DNA from 3 places in the Streptococcus sp. BS35b genome. Region 3 is predicted to be linked to each of the others. Evidence: predicted binding sites of a transcription regulator. Region 3 holds the regulator's gene; each other region holds the start of a gene.
What was found. The regulator NrdR, encoded in region 3, represses ribonucleotide reductase genes. The targets are predictions, from matches to a motif close to ACACNATATATNGTGT.
Positions count from the first base shown of each region.

Region 1 (6,658 bases), on a different contig from region 3:
CTTTGACGGAGAGACGGAAATCATTCATAACGGTAAAGGTGAAAAAGGAAGCTCTAAGTACCAAATCAAAGGTGTTGGTCGTCGTGTAGCTCCAGATTATGTGCCACGTACGGACTGGGATTGGATTATCTACCCTCAAGGTTTGTATGACCAAATCATGCGCGTGAAGAAAGATTATCCTAACTACAAGAAGATTTACATTACTGAAAATGGCCTCGGCTATAAAGATGAGTTTGTTGATAACACTGTTTACGATGATGGTCGTATTGATTACGTGAAGCAACACTTGGAAGTTTTGTCTGATGCGATTGCAGATGGAGCCAATGTCAAAGGCTACTTTATCTGGTCTCTGATGGATGTCTTTTCTTGGTCAAATGGTTACGAAAAGCGTTACGGCCTCTTCTATGTTGATTTTGAGACGCAGGAGCGTTATCCAAAGAAATCGGCTCACTGGTACAAGAAACTAGCTGAGACACAACTTATTGATTAAAATTCAACAAAAATTCCCCGCCAAAAGGCAGGGGAATTTTTATGGTTTTGATAAAAGAATGGTTGTTTGTTTCGACAGGTCTTCAAATGTCTCCTGACTCAGTTTGGAATCTGAAACGATTGTATCAATCTCTGAGATATTGTAGAAGGTGTAAAAATCAAACTTATTAAACTTACTGTGGTCTGCCAGTAAGTATTTTTTATTGGCATTGTTCAAGGCGATTCGTTGTACCTCGCCCTCTTCTTCACTGAAAGTAGCAATTGCCTTATCTTTAATACCATTACAACTTACAAAAGCTTTAGAAAACTGAAGATTGGTCAAATCCTGTAAGGTAAGTGTTCCTACAAAAGCACCAGTGATAGAGCGATAATTTCCACCAATCAAGATCAAATCTGTTAGTTTTCGTTCGTTTAGGATGAGAAAGACTGGAAGACTGTTTGTTACAACACGAATATTATCAATTGGGAGCTCACGAGCAAAACATTCTAAGGTTGTTCCTGGCCCGATAAAAATGGTTTCACCTTCGTCAATCAAATGACCAGCAAAACGGCTAATTTCTTGTTTTTCAGCAATCTGCAAGCCTTGTTTTTCAACATTTGAGCGTTCGTTGTTTAAGAGAGAACCTGTACGAAGTTTTTCAGCGCCACCGTGCACACGAACCAGCAAATCTTTGTCTGCTAATTCTTGTAAGTAGCGGCGAGCTGTCATATCTGACACATCAAGACTCTCCATAATCTCTTTTACAGTAATAGTGCCTTTTGTGTTTACTGCTTCTAGAATACTATCTAGTTTTTCTTGCTTTAGCATCCTTATCACCTCGATTTCTACTATTATTATCTTACCATAAAACGCTCAATCAATCAAATAGAAAAAAACAAAAGAAAACAAAAACAAAAATATCATGGTTATTTTAAACAAACCATGATATTTTGAATGATTGGTCAAATTAGTCCAAACCGTAGTTGTAATCCTCGTCTTGCATGGCTTCAACTTCACCAAGGAGGTATCCATTTCCGACTTGAGAGAAGAAGTCGTGGTTAGAAGTTCCTGTTGAGATTCCGTTCATGACGATAGGATTGACATCATCAGCTGAATCTGGGAAGAGCGGATCTTGTCCTAGGTTCATAAGCGCCTTATTGGCATTGTAACGAAGGAAGGTTTTAACTTCCTCAGTCCAGCCAACACCGTCATAGAGGCTTTCTGTATAGCCCTCTTCGTTCTCGTAGAGAGTGTAGAGCAGGTCGTACATCCATTCTTTGAGCTTTTCTTGCTCTTCTTCAGGTAATTCATTGAAACCAAGTTGGAATTTGTAACCAATGTAGGTTCCGTGAACAGACTCATCACGAATGATCAGTTTGATGATTTCCGCAACATTAGCCAGTTTGTTGTTACCAAGATAGTAAAGCGGTGTAAAGAAACCAGAGTAGAAGAGGAAGGTTTCAAGGAAAACGCTGGCAACTTTCTTTTCTAGAGGGCTACCATTGAGGTAGATCTCATTGATAATTTCCGCTTTTCTTTGTAGGTAGGGGTTAGTGTTGGTCCATTCAAAAATTTCTTCAATCTCAGCCTTGGTATTCAAGGTAGAGAAGATAGAAGAATAAGATTTTGCATGGACAGATTCCATAAACTGGATGTTGTTGAAAACAGCTTCCTCATGTGGCGTACGGATGTCTGCGCGAAGCGCTTGAACCCCTGTTTCAGATTGCATGGTATCCAAAAGGGTCAAACCACCAAAGACTTTTCCAACCAAGTCTTTTTCTTTGTTTGATAGTTTTCTCCAGTCGTCTAGGTCATTTGACAAGGGGATACGCGTATCGAGCCAGAATTGCTCTGTCAGCTTTTCCCAAGTTGATTTGTCGATGACATCTTCGATGGCATTCCAGTTAATGGCTTTGTAGTAAGTTTCCATTTGAAATCTCTTTCTGTATGTAATAATGCGATTGTCGAATCATCTCTATTTTATCATAGTCTGAGAAGAGTATCGCACAAAAAGTCGGAAGCCCGACTTTTTAGTTTTTCATAGTATTTAAGATACTTATCAAGTTTTTTCTGGTGAGTAACTTAATCAGTAGTCTGAGAAAATGTGGTTGCCTCAGATAAAAATTAAATCACACAGCTTTCACATTGGTTAGCACCGACTTCTCCACCGTCGTCTGTAAAGGTACGGACGTAGTAGATAGACTTGATACCCTTGTTAAAGGCATAGTTACGGAGGATAGATAGGTCACGTGTCGTTTGTTTGTTTTCTTTCTTCCATTCGTAAAGACCTTTTGGAATGTCGCTACGCATGAAGAGAGTGAGTGAAAGTCCTTGGTCCACGTGCTCAGTCGCAGCAGCATAAACATCAATCACCTTGCGCATATCCATGTCATAAGCAGAAGTGTAGTAAGGGATAGTATCTGTTGACAAGCCTGCAGCGGGATAGTATATTTTACCGATTTTCTTCTCTTGACGTTCTTCGATACGTTGTGTAATCGGGTGGATAGAAGCAGAAACGTCGTTGATGTAGCTGATAGAACCATTTGGAGCAACAGCTAGACGGTTTTGGTGGTAAAGTCCATCTGCTTGAACCTTTTCGCGAAGTTCAGCCCAATCAGCAGAACTCGGAATAAAGACGTCTTTGAAGAGTTCTTTAACACGGTCTGATTTTGGAACAAATTCGCCAGTTACATACTTGTCAAAGTAGCTTCCGTTAGCATAGTCTGATTTTTCAAAGTTGTGGAAGGTGATGCCACGTTCGCGCGCGATATTGTTTGACTCAACCAAGGTCCAGTAGTTCATAAGCATAAAGTAGATGCTTGTAAATTCAATTGACTCAGGTGATCCGTACTCAATCAGTTGTTGGGCAAGGTAGCTATGAAGCCCCATGGCACCAAGACCAAAGGTGTGAGCTAAACTGTTTCCGTGGTCGATAGTAGGAACAGCTACGATGTGTGAACTATCTGTAACGAAAGTTAAAGCACGAACCATCGCACGGATAGAACGACCAAAGTCAGGTGAAGTCATCATGTTGACCACGTTGGTTGATCCAAGGTTACATGAAACGTCCGTTCCCATTTGAAGGAATTCTTGAGCATCGTTGATTAAGCTTGGTTCTTGAACTTGAAGAATCTCAGAACACAAGTTACTCATGATAATCTTACCATCTACTGGGTTCGCACGGTTGGCTGTATCAATGTTGACTACATAAGGGTAACCAGATTCTTGTTGCAATTTAGAGATTTCAGTTTCCAAATCACGCGCCTTGATTTTTGTCTTGCGGATATTTGGATTTGCGACTAATTCATCGTATTTTTCAGTGATGTCGATGTAGTTGAATGGTACACCGTACTCAAGCTCTACAGAGTAAGGGCTAAAGAGATACATTTCTTCATTTTTACGAGCTAATTCGTAGAATTTATCTGGTACCACAACTCCAAGTGAGAGGGTCTTAACACGAACCTTTTCATCGGCATTTTCTTTCTTAGTTGAAAGGAAAGCGATGATATCTGGGTGAAAGACGTTGAGGTAGACAACCCCGGCACCTTGACGTTGCCCGAGTTGGTTTGAGTAAGAGAAGCTGTCTTCAAAAAGCTTCATAACTGGTACGACACCAGAAGCAGCACCTTCATAACCTTTGATAGGAGCTCCAGCTTCACGAAGGTTGCTGAGGGAAATTCCCACACCACCACCGATACGTGAAAGTTGAAGAGCAGAGTTGATAGAACGTCCGATAGAGTTCATGTCATCAGTTACTTGAATCAAGAAACAAGAGACCAACTCCCCACGACGAGCACGGCCTGCGTTCAAAAAGGAAGGAGTAGCTGGTTGGTAGCGTTGGTGGATGATTTCATTGGCAATATCAGTCGCGATCGCTTCATCCCCGTCAGCAAAGTAAAGTGCATTAAAGAAGACACGGTCTTCCATACTTTCAAGGTAATATTCACCGTCGTTAGTCTTCAAGGCGTACTGGTTGTAAAACTTATAGGCTGCCATGAATGATTTGAATTGGAAGTTTTGGTCTTTGATAAATTGATGCAATTCTTCCAAAAACTCTGGACGGTACTTCTTGAGAAATGCAGTTTCAATATAGTTATGTTCAATAAGGTAGTTGATTTTATCAGTAATTGAATCAAAAACCATAGTGTTTGGAATTACATTTTCTTTAAAGAAGGCATCCAAGGCTTCTTTATCTTTATGAAGCATGATTTGTCCATTGACAGGACGGTTGATTTCGTTATTGAGACGGAAGTAAGTCACGTCCTCAAGATGTTTTAATCCCATAAAATTTCCTTTATCTAATTACAAAAGAAAGGCCTCTAAGTTAGCCCTAGAAGCAATCTCTTCTGGATGATGTACTAAGATTATGCTAATTGTTTCAGTTTTCCTGGTTGGAAACCTGAAAAGACTTCAGTTGGTGTTTGGATAACAGGAGCAGCGCTGAAACCAAGCTCTTTAACTTGATCTATGTACTCTGGTTGCTCGTCGAGATTGATCTCACGATAAGCGACATTGTTGCTGTCCAAGAAACGTTTGGTCATCTTACATTGGACGCAGTTATTTTTAGAATAAACGGTTACCATTTTCGTAACTCCTCTTTCAAAATAGATTACTTTCTTAGTATATCAGAAAAAAAAACTTTGTCAAACTTTTTAAACTAAATCTTGTGCTAAAAAGTTACAGTTTTGAAATCAAAACACAAGATATAGTGTTTTTTGAAACATAAATTTTGACTTCCGTTGAATTGTCAAACTTTCTCAAAATAAAAAAACTACATACTGTATATTGGCAATATAAATAGAAGATTTTCAGCAAGTTATCAGAAAGGAAAACGAAGAAAGTCCATAAAATACTTGAAAAATTATCTAGAAGGTGATATAATACAGTCTTGTAAGGGTTATCACATATAATCCAAATAAGAAACAATTAAAGGAGAGTCAAACTATGGCTTCTAAAGATTTCCACGTAGTGGCAGAAACAGGTATTCATGCACGTCCAGCAACATTGTTGGTTCAAACAGCTAGCAAATTTGCTTCAGATATCACTCTTGAGTACAAAGGTAAATCAGTAAACCTTAAATCAATCATGGGTGTTATGAGTCTTGGTGTTGGCCAAGGTGCTGATGTTACAATTTCAGCTGAAGGTGCAGATGCTGACGATGCAATCGCTGCAATCACTGAAACTATGGAAAAAGAAGGATTGGCATAAGGAAAATGACAGAAATGCTTAAAGGAATCGCAGCATCTGACGGTGTTGCAGTTGCAAAAGCATATCTACTCGTTCAACCGGATTTGTCATTTGAGACTGTTACAGTCGAAGATACAAACGCAGAAGAAGCTCGCCTTGATGCCGCTCTAAAAGCATCACAAGACGAGCTTTCTGTTATTCGTGAGAAAGCAGTAGGTACGCTCGGTGAAGAAGCAGCTCAAGTTTTTGACGCTCACTTAATGGTTCTTGCTGACCCAGAGATGATCAGCCAAATCAAGGAAACAATCCGTGCGAAGAAAGTGAATGCAGAAGCAGGTCTGAAAGAAGTGACAGACATGTTTATCACTATCTTTGAAGGCATGGAAGACAACCCATACATGCAAGAACGTGCAGCGGATATCCGCGACGTGACGAAGCGTGTATTGGCAAATCTCCTTGGTAAGAAATTGCCAAACCCAGCTTCTATCAATGAAGAAGTGATCGTGATTGCGCATGACTTGACTCCTTCAGATACAGCTCAATTGGACAAAAACTTTGTAAAAGCTTTTGTAACCAACATCGGTGGACGTACAAGCCACTCAGCTATCATGGCGCGTACACTTGAAATCGCGGCAGTATTGGGTACAAACAACATCACTGAAATTGTTAAAGATGGTGATATCCTTGCTGTTAACGGTATCACTGGTGAAGTGATTATCAACCCAACTGATGAGCAAGCGGCAGAATTCAAGGCTGCTGGTGAAGCTTATGCGAAGCAAAAAGCTGAATGGGCACTTTTGAAAGATGCTCAAACAGTGACTGCTGATGGTAAACACTTTGAATTGGCTGCTAATATCGGTACTCCAAAAGACGTTGAAGGTGTCAATGCCAACGGTGCCGAAGCTGTCGGTCTTTACCGTACAGAGTTCTTGTACATGGATTCTCAAGACTTCCCAACAGAAGACGAGCAGTATGAAGCTTACAAAGCCGTACTTGAAGGAA
Region 1 is NZ_ALKH01000001.1:246,958-253,615, reverse strand. It holds gene lacG (6-phospho-beta-galactosidase) at 1-490, shown strand, start outside; gene HMPREF1149_RS03425 (DeoR/GlpR family DNA-binding transcription regulator) at 530-1,297, opposite strand; gene nrdF (class 1b ribonucleoside-diphosphate reductase subunit beta) at 1,437-2,399, opposite strand; gene nrdE (class 1b ribonucleoside-diphosphate reductase subunit alpha) at 2,594-4,753, opposite strand; gene nrdH (glutaredoxin-like protein NrdH) at 4,834-5,052, opposite strand; gene HMPREF1149_RS03405 (phosphocarrier protein HPr) at 5,414-5,677, shown strand; gene ptsP (phosphoenolpyruvate--protein phosphotransferase) at 5,683-6,658, shown strand, end outside.
Region 1: a site for NrdR is predicted at 5,166-5,181, ahead of nrdH (glutaredoxin-like protein NrdH). Genes of this name have one in related genera too.

Region 2 (6,658 bases), on a different contig from region 3:
ATCGTGTAGTTGAAAATGAAGAAACGCAACTCGACTTGGCAGAAGGAGCTATCCACCGTGCACTTGAACATGCAAATTTGGATATTAAAGATATCGATTGCCTTGTATCAGCTAGTGCAGTTGGTGTTCAGCCTATTCCTTGTACGGCTGCCTTGATTCATGAGCGCGTGGCAAAAGGACTCTCAATTCCAGCAATGGACATCAATACGACCTGTACCAGCTTTATTTCTGCTCTATCGACTATGTCCCACTTGATTGAGGCGGGCGAATACGGTCGTGTCTTGATTGTATCCAGTGAGGTTGGTAGTTTAGGGCTCAATCCCAAGCAAAAAGAAAGTTTTGAACTCTTTAGTGATGGGGCGGCAGCCTTTATTTTCCAAAAAAGTCATCAGGAAAAAGGGGTCATTGCTAGTCTCCAACGTACTTGGTCGGAAGGAGCTCACGATACGGAGATTCGTGGAGGTCTGACTTCTTTTCAACCAAAAGAGTACTCTGAAGCGACTAAGACCAACTATATGTTTGACATGAAGGGGAAGAAAATCCTCCTCTTGTCTGCTCGCAAGATCCCAGTCATGTTTGAAGAGTTTCAAGAAAAAACACGGCTAGCCTTGGCAGACGTGGACTATATCATTCCTCACCAAGCAAGTCGTGCTCTTCCTCTGGTCATGGAAAAACTAGGTGTGGCCGAGGATCAGTACCTCAATCTCGTCACTGACTATGGAAATATGGTGTCAGTCTCTGTACCGTTTGGCTTGGCTTATTCTTTGAAGCATGGACTTATCAAGGAGGGAGATGTCGTCTACCTTATGGGGACTGCAGCTGGTATGACGGTCAATATGTTGGCTCTGAAATTGTAATAATCATCTAAACACGGAACGGCTGGAACTTTAGAAAAGGTAAAAGGTTGCTATCTACCCCTGAACTGAGGTATACTAGTAGAAAGATTAGTTTATCAAGCAGTTAAGGAGAATGTTAGAAAAGGAAGGAGATGTATGACAGCTAGAAAAATGCAGCTACTCATGTCCAAATATGGTTTCAGTATTACCATCATGTTGGCAGAGTTGTTTATCGTCTTTGGTTTATTTCTCTATCTAGGGCAGATGGCACCGATTGTTTGGATTATCCTAGTCATTTTAGTGAGTTTAGCGACTATTGTATCGATTGTCAATCGGTCTATGAATCCTGATAGTAAGGTGACATGGCTGTTAGTAGCCTTTGTGCCAGTATTTGGTCCCTTGCTCTATATCATGTTTGGAGAACGCCGTTTATCTAAAAAAGAATTGAAGCAACTAAAGCAGCTCCAATCAATGGTTGATAGAGAGGACAATAGCAGAGCTCTCCGTTTGGAGTTAAAAGAACAAGACAAGTCGGCTTACGGAGTTATCAAATCTCTCCTCAGCATGGACACGAATGCAGATGTCTATAATCGAACGGATACCCAATTTTTTGCATCTGGTAAAAGCATGTGGCATCAGATGCTAGAGGATCTCAAGAAAGCAGAGAAGTTTATCTTTCTCGAATACTATATCATCGAAGAAGGTTTGATGTGGAATAGTATTTTGGAGATTTTGGAAGAAAAGGCGGCTCAAGGGGTAGAAGTGAAGCTCCTCTATGATGATATTGGTTGTATGGCAACCTTACCTGGAGATTACACCATCCAGCTTCGTGGTCGAGGGATTGAAGCTCATAAATTTAACAAGGTGATTCCACGTTTGACTGTTGCCTATAACAACCGTGACCACCGTAAAATCATGATTATCGATGGTCAAATTGCCTATACAGGTGGTGCCAATCTGGCCGATGAGTATATCAACCATATCGAACGCTTTGGTTACTGGAAGGATAGCGGTATTCGCCTGGATGGATCGGCGGTTAAGGCTTTTACTAGACTCTTTTTGTCAACCTGGTATATCAACCGTGGGGAAATTAGCGACTTTGACCAATACCATCTCGAAAATCAACCCAAAGATGGGATGGGGCTCTGTATTCCCTATAGTAGTGGACCAAAACCCATCTACCGAGCCCAGGTTGGAAAAACGGTCTATCAAAACCTTATCAATCAATCCACAGACTATGTTTATATCACGACTCCCTATCTGATCGCTGACTATGATCTAACTGAAAGTATCAAAAATGCGGCTCTGAGAGGGGTAGATGTGCGAATTGTGACTCCTTGTATCCCAGATAAGAAGGTTATTCAGTTAGTTACTCGGGGAGCCTATCCAGATTTGTTATCTGCAGGAGTTCGTATTTATGAGTACAGCCCGGGCTTCCTTCATAGCAAGCAAATGCTTGTTGATGGAGAGGCAGCTACTGTGGGGACGATTAATTTTGACTATCGGAGTTTGCTTCATCACTATGAAAATGCCGTCTTGCTTTATAGAACGCAGTCCATCATCGATATTGAAAGGGACTTTGAAGAGATTTTTAAAGTTTCTCAAGAAATTTATCCCCACACCATCAAAACAAGCTGGTATCAAAGCCTGATCAAGGAAATTGTCCAGTTGTTTGCGCCTATGCTTTAACTATCCATCAAGATCTAGCCCAAGGCTGGATCTTATTTTTTTCTTCTTACGAATAGATAAGTAAAGGAGAGAACCATGCTTAATCTAGAAGATGATGATTTTATCAGAGAGTATAGAAATAGTCGATTTCACCGTTTTCGTGAAATCGAACGCTTTGCGATTTTGGATAAGAAATTCAGCAAATATCAATCCCAAGCTGACATTCCTGTAAGATTTTGATATACTAAAACAGATAAACTTAGAGGAGAAATTGAATGAACGTATACGGGAAAATAGATGAGAAACAAGAAGAATCTCATTACCAAGACTGGTCAGTACCAGAAAAACGAGAAGGAGCTCCCATTCCCTTTTTTAGTATTTTGCTTTGGAGTTTAGTGGCCACAGCCATTTCGGTTGCCCTGCCTATTATTTTTGGTGTAGTCAGTCCGCAACAAACTCAGGATCTCTATACCGGTTGGGCCTTGCATCAAAACGGTCAAATGTATACAGATTACTTTGGAACGAATGGATTGCTCTATTACTTGCTAACCTATCTTTCTCTAGGAAGTATTCTGCTTGCTTTGGTTGAGTGGTTGGCCTTGTTTGGAGCAGGAGTTTTTCTTTTTAAGGCTGCGGATACTCTTGCCGGCCAAGAAAAGGAAGCGAAGCGAGTTGTCTTTATTTTATACTTGCTTGTAGCAGGCCTCGCTTTTGGTGGTGGTTATGCTCTCTTGCTAGCCCTACCTTTCCTATTTTATTCATTGAGTATCGTTACAAATTATCTAGCTTTTCCAAAGGATGACAAAGGATTTGTACGAGTGGGGATGAGCCTTGCTCTCGCTTTCTTCCTTGCGCCAATCCCAACCGCCTTGTTTGCAGCTGTACTGGCCTTGGGCATCATCGGCTTTAATCTAGGCAAAGGTCACTTTGTTCATGGTCTATATCAGTTCTTTGCGTCAGCGCTGGGATTTTCACTCTTATTCTATCCTTTAGGCTACTATACAGTGTGGACAGGTAGTTTTGGGGATGCCATTAGCCAGACCTTGTATCCGGTAAATACTCTTAGCCTCTTTTCAAATGCGCATTTGCTTGAAAATACAGCCTTCTACGGCTTACTTGCCATTGGGCTAGGTTCCCTTACTTTACTCTTTTCTGGTTTGTTCCAGTCAAAACCAGCTAAGCAGTATTCCCTATCAATTGCTGCTAGTTTGGGCTTATTGCTTTCTTTGGGGCTCTTGATTTTCTCAAAAGAACCTGTCAACGGTACTCATCTCGTTGCTCTCCTTCCCTTCTTGACCCTACTCCTTCTGACAGGGATTAAAGAAAATGTTTCTGAGGGAGGCGGTCGTCGTAGAAGAAGACGTGAGAATAAAGCCTCTTTCCTCAAAGGAAATTTCTATCTACCACTGATTGCCCTTGTCTACCTCATTGTTCTCCCTATCGCGAGTCGCTACCTTTCGCACCCGGTGACTTATCAGGAGAGAGAGCGACTTGCTAGCGTAGTCAAACAACAAACGAGTTCTGAAGATCGTGTCTATGCATGGGATGATCGTCCAGATTTCTATCGTACAAGCGAACGCTTGGCACCGACCTCTCTAGTGACGCCAACACTTTATACTGCAAGTGACGAAAATAAAACCAAACTGATGAATGACCTGAAAGAGAATGAACCGAAGATGATTATGGTCAATCAAAAAGTTGCCTTGTGGTCAGATGTAGAGAGCTGGCTCAGTGAAAACTATGAGCTTGTTCAGACAGATACTAGCGAGTTGAAGCTTTATAAATTCAAATAACAAAATCAATATCTTGTGGAATTTTAAAAATTTTAGGATTTTTAACACAAGATATTGATTTTTATTTTTAGAGTGGTATAATACTTCATAGAACAACATTTTAGAAAAGAGCATGGATATGATTGTATTAGAAGAAAAGCTTGCAACCGTTCCCACCTTGTTCGTTGAAAAACGAGATGGTAGACGTGTAGTATTTGATGTAGACAAGATTGACAAGGCTCTCCACAAGGCGTCGGAAAAGGTTATGGACGTCACGCCTCTAGTAGAAAAACGCCTAAATGGTCTAGTTGAAAGAATCGTTACCGAAATTCACAGTCGTTTCCCTAAAGGTGTGAAGATTTATGAGATTCAGAATATCGTAGAACATGAACTTCTCGAAGCCAAAGAATATGCCTTGGCTGAAGAGTATATCACTTATCGGACACAGAGGGATTTTGAGCGCTCAAAAGCGACAGATATCAACTTTAGCATTCATAAACTTCTCAATAAAGATCAAGCAGTTGTCAATGAAAATGCCAATAAAGACAGCGATGTCTTCAACACTCAACGTGATTTGACAGCAGGGATTGTAGGGAAATCAATCGGATTGCAAATGCTTCCTAAGCATGTAGCCAATGCTCACCAAAAAGGGGATATCCACTATCATGACTTGGACTACAGCCCCTATACACCTATGACCAACTGCTGTTTGATTGATTTTAAAGGCATGTTGGAAAATGGCTTTAAAATTGGTAATGCAGAGGTAGAGAGTCCCAAGTCTATTCAAACTGCAACCGCTCAGATTTCACAAATCATCGCCAACGTTGCTTCTAGCCAGTACGGGGGCTGCTCAGCTGACCGTATCGATGAAGTCTTGGCACCTTATGCAGAGAAGAATTATCAAAAGCACCTCAAGGATGCGGAAGAGTGGGTCTTGCCTGAAAAACGGGATGATTATGCTTGGAAGAAAACTCAAAAAGACATCTATGATGCCATGCAATCTCTTGAGTATGAAATCAACACCCTCTTCACTTCAAATGGACAAACACCTTTTACTTCACTAGGTTTTGGTCTAGGAACTAGTCGTTTTGAACGGGAAATTCAAAAAGCTATCTTGACCATTCGTATCAAGGGTCTTGGCTCAGAACACCGCACAGCCATCTTCCCTAAACTCATCTTTACGCTTAAAAGAGGCCTTAACTTGGAAGAAGGGACTCCAAACTATGACATCAAACAGTTGGCTCTCGAGTGTGCAACCAAACGGATGTACCCAGATGTCTTATCCTATGATAAGATTATCGAACTGACTGGTTCTTTCAAGGTTCCTATGGGTTGTCGCTCCTTCCTCCAAGGCTGGAAAGATGAAAATGGTGTTGAGGTCAATTCAGGTCGGATGAATCTAGGTGTTGTGACGGTCAACCTTCCTCGCATTGCCCTTGAGTCTGAGGGCGACATGAATAAGTTCTGGGAAATCTTCAACGAGCGGATGAACATCGCAGAAGATGCTCTAGTTTACCGTGTTGAACGGACCAAGGAAGCAACACCAGCAAACGCCCCCATTCTCTATCAGTACGGGGCCTTCGGACGCCGTCTTGGAAAAGACGAGAGCGTTGATCAGCTCTTTAAGAATCGTCGTGCGACAGTTTCGCTGGGCTACATTGGTTTGTACGAGGTAGCGACAGTCTTCTTTGGAAATAGCTGGGAACACAATCCAGAAGCCAAGGAATTCACGCTGGATATCATTCGCGATATGAAACGTCGGGTAGAAGAGTGGTCTGACCAATATGGCTATCATTTCTCTATCTACTCAACACCGTCTGAAAGCTTGACAGATCGCTTCTGTCGCTTGGATACAGAAAAGTTCGGTTCTATTCCTGATATTACAGACAAGGAATACTACACCAACTCGTTCCACTATGATGTTCGTAAAAATCCAACGCCGTTTGAAAAATTGGACTTTGAGAAGGCTTATCCAGAAGCAGGTGCAACAGGTGGTTTCATCCACTACTGTGAGTATCCAGTTCTCCAACAAAATCCAAAAGCCTTGGAAGCTGTCTGGGACTACGCCTATGATCGTGTAGGGTATCTAGGGACCAATACTCCGATTGATCATTGTTATAAGTGTGACTTTGAAGGGGATTTTGAACCAACTGAGAGAGGATTTGCTTGTCCCAACTGTGGCAATAGCGACCCTAAAACAGTAGACGTGGTCAAACGTACGTGTGGTTATCTGGGGAATCCTCAAGCGCGTCCGATGGTTAATGGACGCCACAAGGAAATCGCTGCGCGTGTCAAACACATGAATGGTTCAACCATTAAAACAGCCGGACATGAAGTAACAAATTAGAAGGAAATGGAATGGGGAAATACCAATTAGACGAT
Region 2 is NZ_ALKH01000002.1:193,110-199,767, forward strand. It holds gene HMPREF1149_RS05130 (3-oxoacyl-[acyl-carrier-protein] synthase III C-terminal domain-containing protein) at 1-857, shown strand, start outside; gene cls (cardiolipin synthase) at 993-2,525, shown strand; gene HMPREF1149_RS11485 (hypothetical protein) at 2,601-2,744, shown strand; gene HMPREF1149_RS05140 (hypothetical protein) at 2,780-4,297, shown strand; gene nrdD (anaerobic ribonucleoside-triphosphate reductase) at 4,416-6,623, shown strand; gene HMPREF1149_RS05150 (hypothetical protein) at 6,635-6,658, shown strand, end outside.
Region 2: a site for NrdR is predicted at 4,342-4,357, ahead of nrdD (anaerobic ribonucleoside-triphosphate reductase). Genes of this name have one in related genera too.

Region 3 (6,658 bases):
ATCTTGACTTTATTGTACTCCTTGAAAAGAGGAATGTCAAGAAAAATGATTGCGCACGCAACTTTTTTAAAAATACTCATTAAGGCAAGAAATCAAGACTGGTTTCCAATCTTTCTTCGACGGCCTTTTGTAGATAAGCCAGGGTTGTTTGTCCCTCGTCAGTCAGACAGATAAAACTGGCCCGTCTATCCTGATCGCAACATCTGCGACTAAGCAAACCGCAGTTTTTCTCTTCTAATCTAGCCACCATTCGAGAAACAGCGCTTGGGCTGAGATGGAGCTTATCTGGCAGGTCAATCTGTCGTAGAGATTTTTCTTGGGCTAGATTCAGATAGTAGAGCAGGTAAAACTCTTTTAAATTCAGCCTTTGTTCACTCTGCTGGGCAATAGTTTCTTCCAACAAGGATTCCATTTCTTTTTGACGGCGGTTGTAGTCAAACCATTTTTCTAAGTAGGTCATTGCTTTCTCCTTTCTTTTCAAAGTAAAAATCACAAAATCATTACTGACTGTCTCTCTAACACAAGATGATTGCGCATGCAATGATTATACTACTTTTAGCTAATCCTTGCAAGAAAGAAGAATTTCAATATTTCCTTGAAATTTTCTGAAAAAAGAGTAAACTGGTATGCAAGAAGTTTATTTCATGGAGTTTAGGATGAAATTATATGTTCAATTAATGATTCTCTTTGTGATTTCTCTAATCGGTGAGGGAATCTCCAGTTTCTTTCATCTGCCCATCCCAGGCAGTATTATCGGTTTGATTATTCTCTTTCTAGCCCTGCAGTTCAAGTGGCTGAGAACAAGGCATGTCAATATGGTCGGGAATTTCTTGCTGGCCAATATGACCATTCTCTTTTTGCCGCCAGCAGTGGGTATCATGGAAAAGTTTGATGTGATTGCACCCTATCTCTTGCCCATTGTCTTGATTGTCTTTTTTGCGGCTGTCATCAATATTATCCTTATCGCCCTAGTGGTTCAGTTTATCAAGCGACGGTTTGAGGGAGATTATGAGAAAGGAGATGCCAAATGAGCGAATTTGTTTCCAATCCTCTGTTTGGAATCGCATTATCTATCCTAGCTTATCTAATGGGGATGTTGATTTACAGACGTTTTCCCCATCCATTGACAACGCCCTTGCTTTTGTCGGCTATTTTTATCATTATTTTCCTTAAGGCGACGGGTATTTCTTATCAAGATTATTACCAAGGTGGGGTTTATCTGAATAATTTGATTGTCCCATCGACAGTGGCTCTAGGGATTCCGCTTTATAAGAGTTTTCACTTGATGAAGCACCATGCTCGGAGTATTCTCTTTGGTAGTCTGTTAGCAGTAGTTGTCAATACTAGCTTCACTGCTATAGTGGCGAAAATATTTGGCATGGACTTTTTCCTAGCCATTTCTCTCTTTCCCAAGTCAGTGACAACCGCTATGGCAGTGGGGATTACAGAAAAATTGCAGGGTTTGACGACTGTGACCTTGGTCGTCGTAGTGGCAACTGGGATTTTAACTAGTGTGATCGGACCAACTCTTTTGAAGTGGTTGAAAATTGATGATCCAGTGGCTGTAGGTCTTTCCCTTGGAGGGACAGGTCATGCTGTCGGAACGGGTACGGCCTTTCGATACGGGTCTGTAGCAGGAGCTATGGGTGGCTTGGCAATCGGTGTCACCGGTATTCTCTATGTTTTTGTTAGCCCTATTGTAGCCAGTTTGATATTGAGTTAAAGAAAAACCCAGCTTTCTAGCTGGGCATTTTTTATTGCAAATTAACCTTGTTTTTCAAAATATAGTAGGTACCGAGATAGTAGATAGCTGATAAAAAGAGATCGCGCAAGATTTCTGTACCAATCATCATGTTAAAGTTATTTTCAATTCGGAAAAAGATAGAAACATAACCAATGACGATGGCAATGACGATATAGGCTAGAATTCCCATAGCTGTTCGATACTCGTTAAAGAGTTGCCCGATTGAGATGGAAAGGTAAATGGATAAAATCCATGTAATCGAACCGACAAATAGTGATAGGGCATACAGCCAGCCGTAGCTGAGGTAAGGGGAAATGAAGTTATAGAGGACAGTGAAGTCTTTTTCTATTGGTGCTAAGAAGAAGATAATCAATACACTCAAGATAAAGACGATATAGCTTAAGATGGACCAGACAAGACCACCTAAAAGTTTTGCGATGATGATTTGGTGCTCAGAGACAGGCAAGGTCAGGGTCAAATACCCTTGGCGGTCATAAACACTCCCCTTGAATCTTCGGATGATTAAAAAGATTGTTGCAATCCAAAGAGTGACGCTAAGTCCTCCAAAGACTAGTACCAAAAAGAAGATGAAATAAACAGCATTGTTAGAATTGTAACTCTGGCTAAGGCTACCAAGAAAAGCTCCAATCAAAACTGAAATTGCAAGCACAGCTCCATAGAGCGCTAAATACCATTTATTGACATTCTTAAATTCATAACGAACTAGATTCCAAAACATAATAATCTCCTTTGCTTAGGCTTTAAATTCCTGGCGGAAGAGCTGGTCAATTGATTCACCTGACTCGTAACGAATATCATCAACATTTCCTTGGCGAACGACTTTTCCGTCTTTGAGGAAGATAATCTCATCCAAGATTGGCTCAATATCTGAAATCAAGTGGGTTGAAATCAGGACCGTAGAAGTTGGGGAATAGTTGTTGATGATGGTATTGAGGATATAATCACGAGCAGCTGGATCCACACCTCCGATTGGTTCGTCCAGAACGTAGAGGCGGGCTTCACGGCTCATAACGAGGATTAGTTGGACCTTTTCCTTGTTTCCTTTTGATAATTTCTTTAAGCGACTATTTTCATCAATGCCAAGGTCTGCAAGCAGATGTTGGGCGCGTTCAAGATTGAAATCCTGATAGAAGGTCTTGAAGTAGGTTAGGGCTTCCTTGACCTTCATTTGCTCATTGAGATAAGTTGTGTCTGGTAGATAAGAGACGATCGCCTTGGTAGCAGGACTTGGATCCTGTCCGTTAATGAGGACACGTCCTTTATCTGGCTGAAGGAGGCCATTGATCAGTTTGATTAAGGTTGTTTTCCCGGATCCGTTTGGTCCAAGGAGACCGACAATCTTTCCAGCTGAGATCTCTAGTGAGATATTGTCAAGTGCCGCAGTTGCTCCATATGATTTTGATACATTTTCAAGTGCTAGTAGTGTCATAGTCTTAAACTCCTTTAATATAGTCGCTTAATACATTTGGCAGTTCTTCTTTTTTGTAGCCAAATTGAAGCATGCAAGAGACGAAGTGTTGCAGTTGCTCCTCGGAAAGTTGTTTGCGGGACTGAACGATGAGGTCCAAATCCTCGGTGACAAAACGACCAGTTGTTCGTTTGCTATAAACGAATCCTTCGCGTTCAAGGTCAGACAAGGCGCGCTGAATGGTATTGGGATTGACCCCAGCCTCGCTCGCCAGTTCTCTTACGGTAGGGAGCTGTTGGTTGGGTTCCAGTTTATGGGAAACAATCTGTAGTTTAATTTTTTCCATAATCTGTAAATAAATGGGTTTTGTATTATCAAATGACCAGGACATCATAGTCTCCTTTCTTTATCTTTATTGTTCTAATTAAATAATACAATAAAACAAAAAACTTGTCAAGTAAAAATAAGAATTGTTTTGGGAATTGCTCAAAAAATGGTATAATGAAAAGAAAACGACAAGGAGGGAAATGCATGCGTTGTCCAAAATGTGGGGCTACCAAGTCTAGTGTTGTTGATAGTCGACAAGCCGAAGAAGGAAATACCATCCGTCGAAGACGTGAGTGCGACGAGTGTCAGCATCGTTTTACAACCTATGAACGAGTAGAAGAAAGAACGCTGGTTGTCGTCAAAAAAGACGGTACGCGAGAACAGTTTTCGCGAGATAAAATCTTTAATGGGATTATCCGCTCAGCCCAGAAGCGTCCTGTGTCAAGTGATGAAATCAACATGGTGGTCAATCGTATTGAGCAAAAACTCCGTAGTCGCAGTGAGAATGAGATCCAAAGTGAATATATTGGGTCTTTAGTCATGGAAGAATTGGCGGAGCTGGATGAGATTACCTATGTTCGTTTTGCCAGTGTTTACCGTAGCTTTAAGGATGTGAGTGAGTTGGAGAGTCTGCTCCAGCAAATTACCCAGTCCTCTAAGAAGAAAAAGGAAAAATAGATGAAGCCAAATGACCGTTTTTCTTTTCTAAAGAATAATCGGGTGTCGCAAGATACCTCTTCTCTGGTGCAGTGCTACCTCCCGATTATCGGTCAGGAGGCACTGAGCCTCTATCTATACGCCATTACCTTTTGGGATGGTGGGCAAAAGGAACACCTCTTTTCCCATATCCTCAACCACTTAAACTTTGGCATGCCGACCTTGCTCCAATCCTTTAAAATCTTATCTGCTTTGGATTTGTTGACCCTTTATCAAAGGGGAGAAACCTATGAATTACAGCTTCATCCTCCCCTCTCCAGTCAGGAATTTTTAAGCCATTCTGTCTATAGCAGATTATTAGAGAAAAAGATTGGGGATACAGCTGTTTCTGCTATGAAGCAGGCTCCAAGTGAGGGAGAAGCACTCTCGGTTTCTTTGAGCCAAGTCTTTCCAACCCTGACTGAAGAAGTGACACCAACCGAGTCAAAAAGCAAGTTAAAAAACGATTTTGATTTGGAACATTTTCAGCGCCTGATGGCTCGAGATGGTATGCGTTTTGAAAACGAGCAGACGGATGTTTTGGAATTGTTTGCCATTGCAGATGAAAAAAAATGGACCTGGTTTGAAACCTATCAATTAGCCAAGACGACAGCTGTGGCTCAGGTTATTTCAGTCAAACGCATGCGTGAAAAAATAGCACAAAAACCAGCGACTTCTGACTTTAGCCCCAAAGAAATGACCATTATCAGGGAAGCCAAAAATAAAACTCCTCTACAATTTTTAGCGGAAATCAAGCAAACGCGTAAGGGAAACATCACTCAGAGTGAGCGAGAACTCCTTCACCAGATGGCGTCTTTAGGTTTGTTGGATGAAGTCATCAATATCGTCTTGCTTCTAACCTTTAACAAGGTTGATTCGGCTAATGTCAATGAGAAATATGCCATGAAGGTCGCAAATGACTATGCTTATCAAAAAATTCGGACAGCAGAAGAGGCTGTGCTTCGGATTCGAGAGCGTCAGCAAAAAGGCCATGAAGACCAAAAATCGAAAACTAGCTCGACTAAGACAAATGTTCCCAAGTGGAGTAACCCAGAATATAAAAATCAAACCAGCGAAGAAACTCGTCTGGAACTAGAACGTAAAAAACAAGAAATGTTAGCCCGATTAGAAGAAGGAGGAGACTAGATGGAAAGTGTTGGTGACGTTATCAAACGTCAGACGAGTCGTTTTCAGTATCAGGACCTAGTCCAGCAGATCATGAAAGACCCAGATGTGGCGGCTTTTATCCAGAAAGAATCCCTCAGTCAAGAGGAGTTAAATCGTAGCATCTCCAAGTTCAATCAATATATCACAGAACGGGATAAGTTTCTTCGTGGGGATGCGGACTATATAGCGCGTGGCTACAAGCCCATCTTGGTTATGAATCACGGATATGCGGATGTGTCTTATGAAGAAACACCAGAACTAATCGCGGCAGAAAAAGAGGCTGCAATTAAGAATCGTCTTAAGTTGATCAATCTACCAGCAAGTCTCAAGAAAGCGAAGTTGGCTCAGATTGACCTGGATGATCTAGGACGGTTGCCGATTTTTGAGAGACTCTATTCCTTTGTTGACCTTTACCCAAGCATCCGAAAAGGACTCTATCTTTACGGAGATTTTGGTGTTGGAAAGAGTTTCATGATGGCAGCTTTAGCTCATGACCTATCTGAAAAGCGTGGGGCATCAACGACCATTATCCACTATCCAAGCTTTGTCATTGATGTGAAAAATGCCATCGGTGAAGGAACTGTGAAGACCTTGGTGGATGACATCAAGTTAGCTGAGGTCTTAGTCTTAGATGATATTGGAGCAGAGCAGTCGACACCTTGGGTACGTGATGAGATTCTCCAAGTCATTCTTCAGTACCGCATGCAGGAAGATTTGCCAACCTTCTTTACTTCTAACTTTAATTTCCAAGATTTGGAAAAACATTTTGCCAAAGGAAAGAATGGAAATGACGAGACTTGGGAAGCTAGACGGGTCATGGAACGAATCCGTTATTTGGCTGAGGAGACAAGACTAGAAGGAGAAAATCGCCGATGACAGAAACCATTAAACTGATGAAAGCTCATACTTCGGTTCGTCGCTTTAAGGAGCAAGAGATTCCTCAGGCAGACTTGGAAGAGATTTTGACTGCTGGACAAATGGCGTCGTCCTGGAAAAATTTCCAATCCTACTCTGTGATTCTTGTGTGCAGTCAAGAGAAAAAAGATGCACTATATGAACTGGTTCCTCAGGAAGCTATTCGCCAGTCAGCTGCCTTTTTGCTCTTTGTCGGCGACTTGAACCGAGCTGAAAAGGGAGCAAGTCTTCATACGGGCACTTTCCAACCTCAAGGAGTGGAAGGTCTCCTTATCACGTCTGTGGATGCTGCGCTTGCTGGTCAAAACACCTTGCTTGCAGCAGAGAGTCTGGGATATGGTGGTGTTATCATTGGTTTAGTCCGTTACAAGTCGGAAGAA
Region 3 is NZ_ALKH01000008.1:76,158-82,815, forward strand. It holds gene HMPREF1149_RS07860 (MarR family winged helix-turn-helix transcriptional regulator) at 80-460, opposite strand; gene HMPREF1149_RS07865 (CidA/LrgA family protein) at 657-1,031, shown strand; gene HMPREF1149_RS07870 (LrgB family protein) at 1,028-1,723, shown strand; gene HMPREF1149_RS07875 (ABC transporter permease) at 1,755-2,483, opposite strand; gene HMPREF1149_RS07880 (ABC transporter ATP-binding protein) at 2,499-3,194, opposite strand; gene HMPREF1149_RS07885 (GntR family transcriptional regulator) at 3,199-3,564, opposite strand; gene nrdR (transcriptional regulator NrdR) at 3,705-4,178, shown strand; gene HMPREF1149_RS07895 (DnaD domain protein) at 4,179-5,342, shown strand; gene dnaI (primosomal protein DnaI) at 5,343-6,239, shown strand; gene HMPREF1149_RS07905 (NADPH-dependent oxidoreductase) at 6,236-6,658, shown strand, end outside.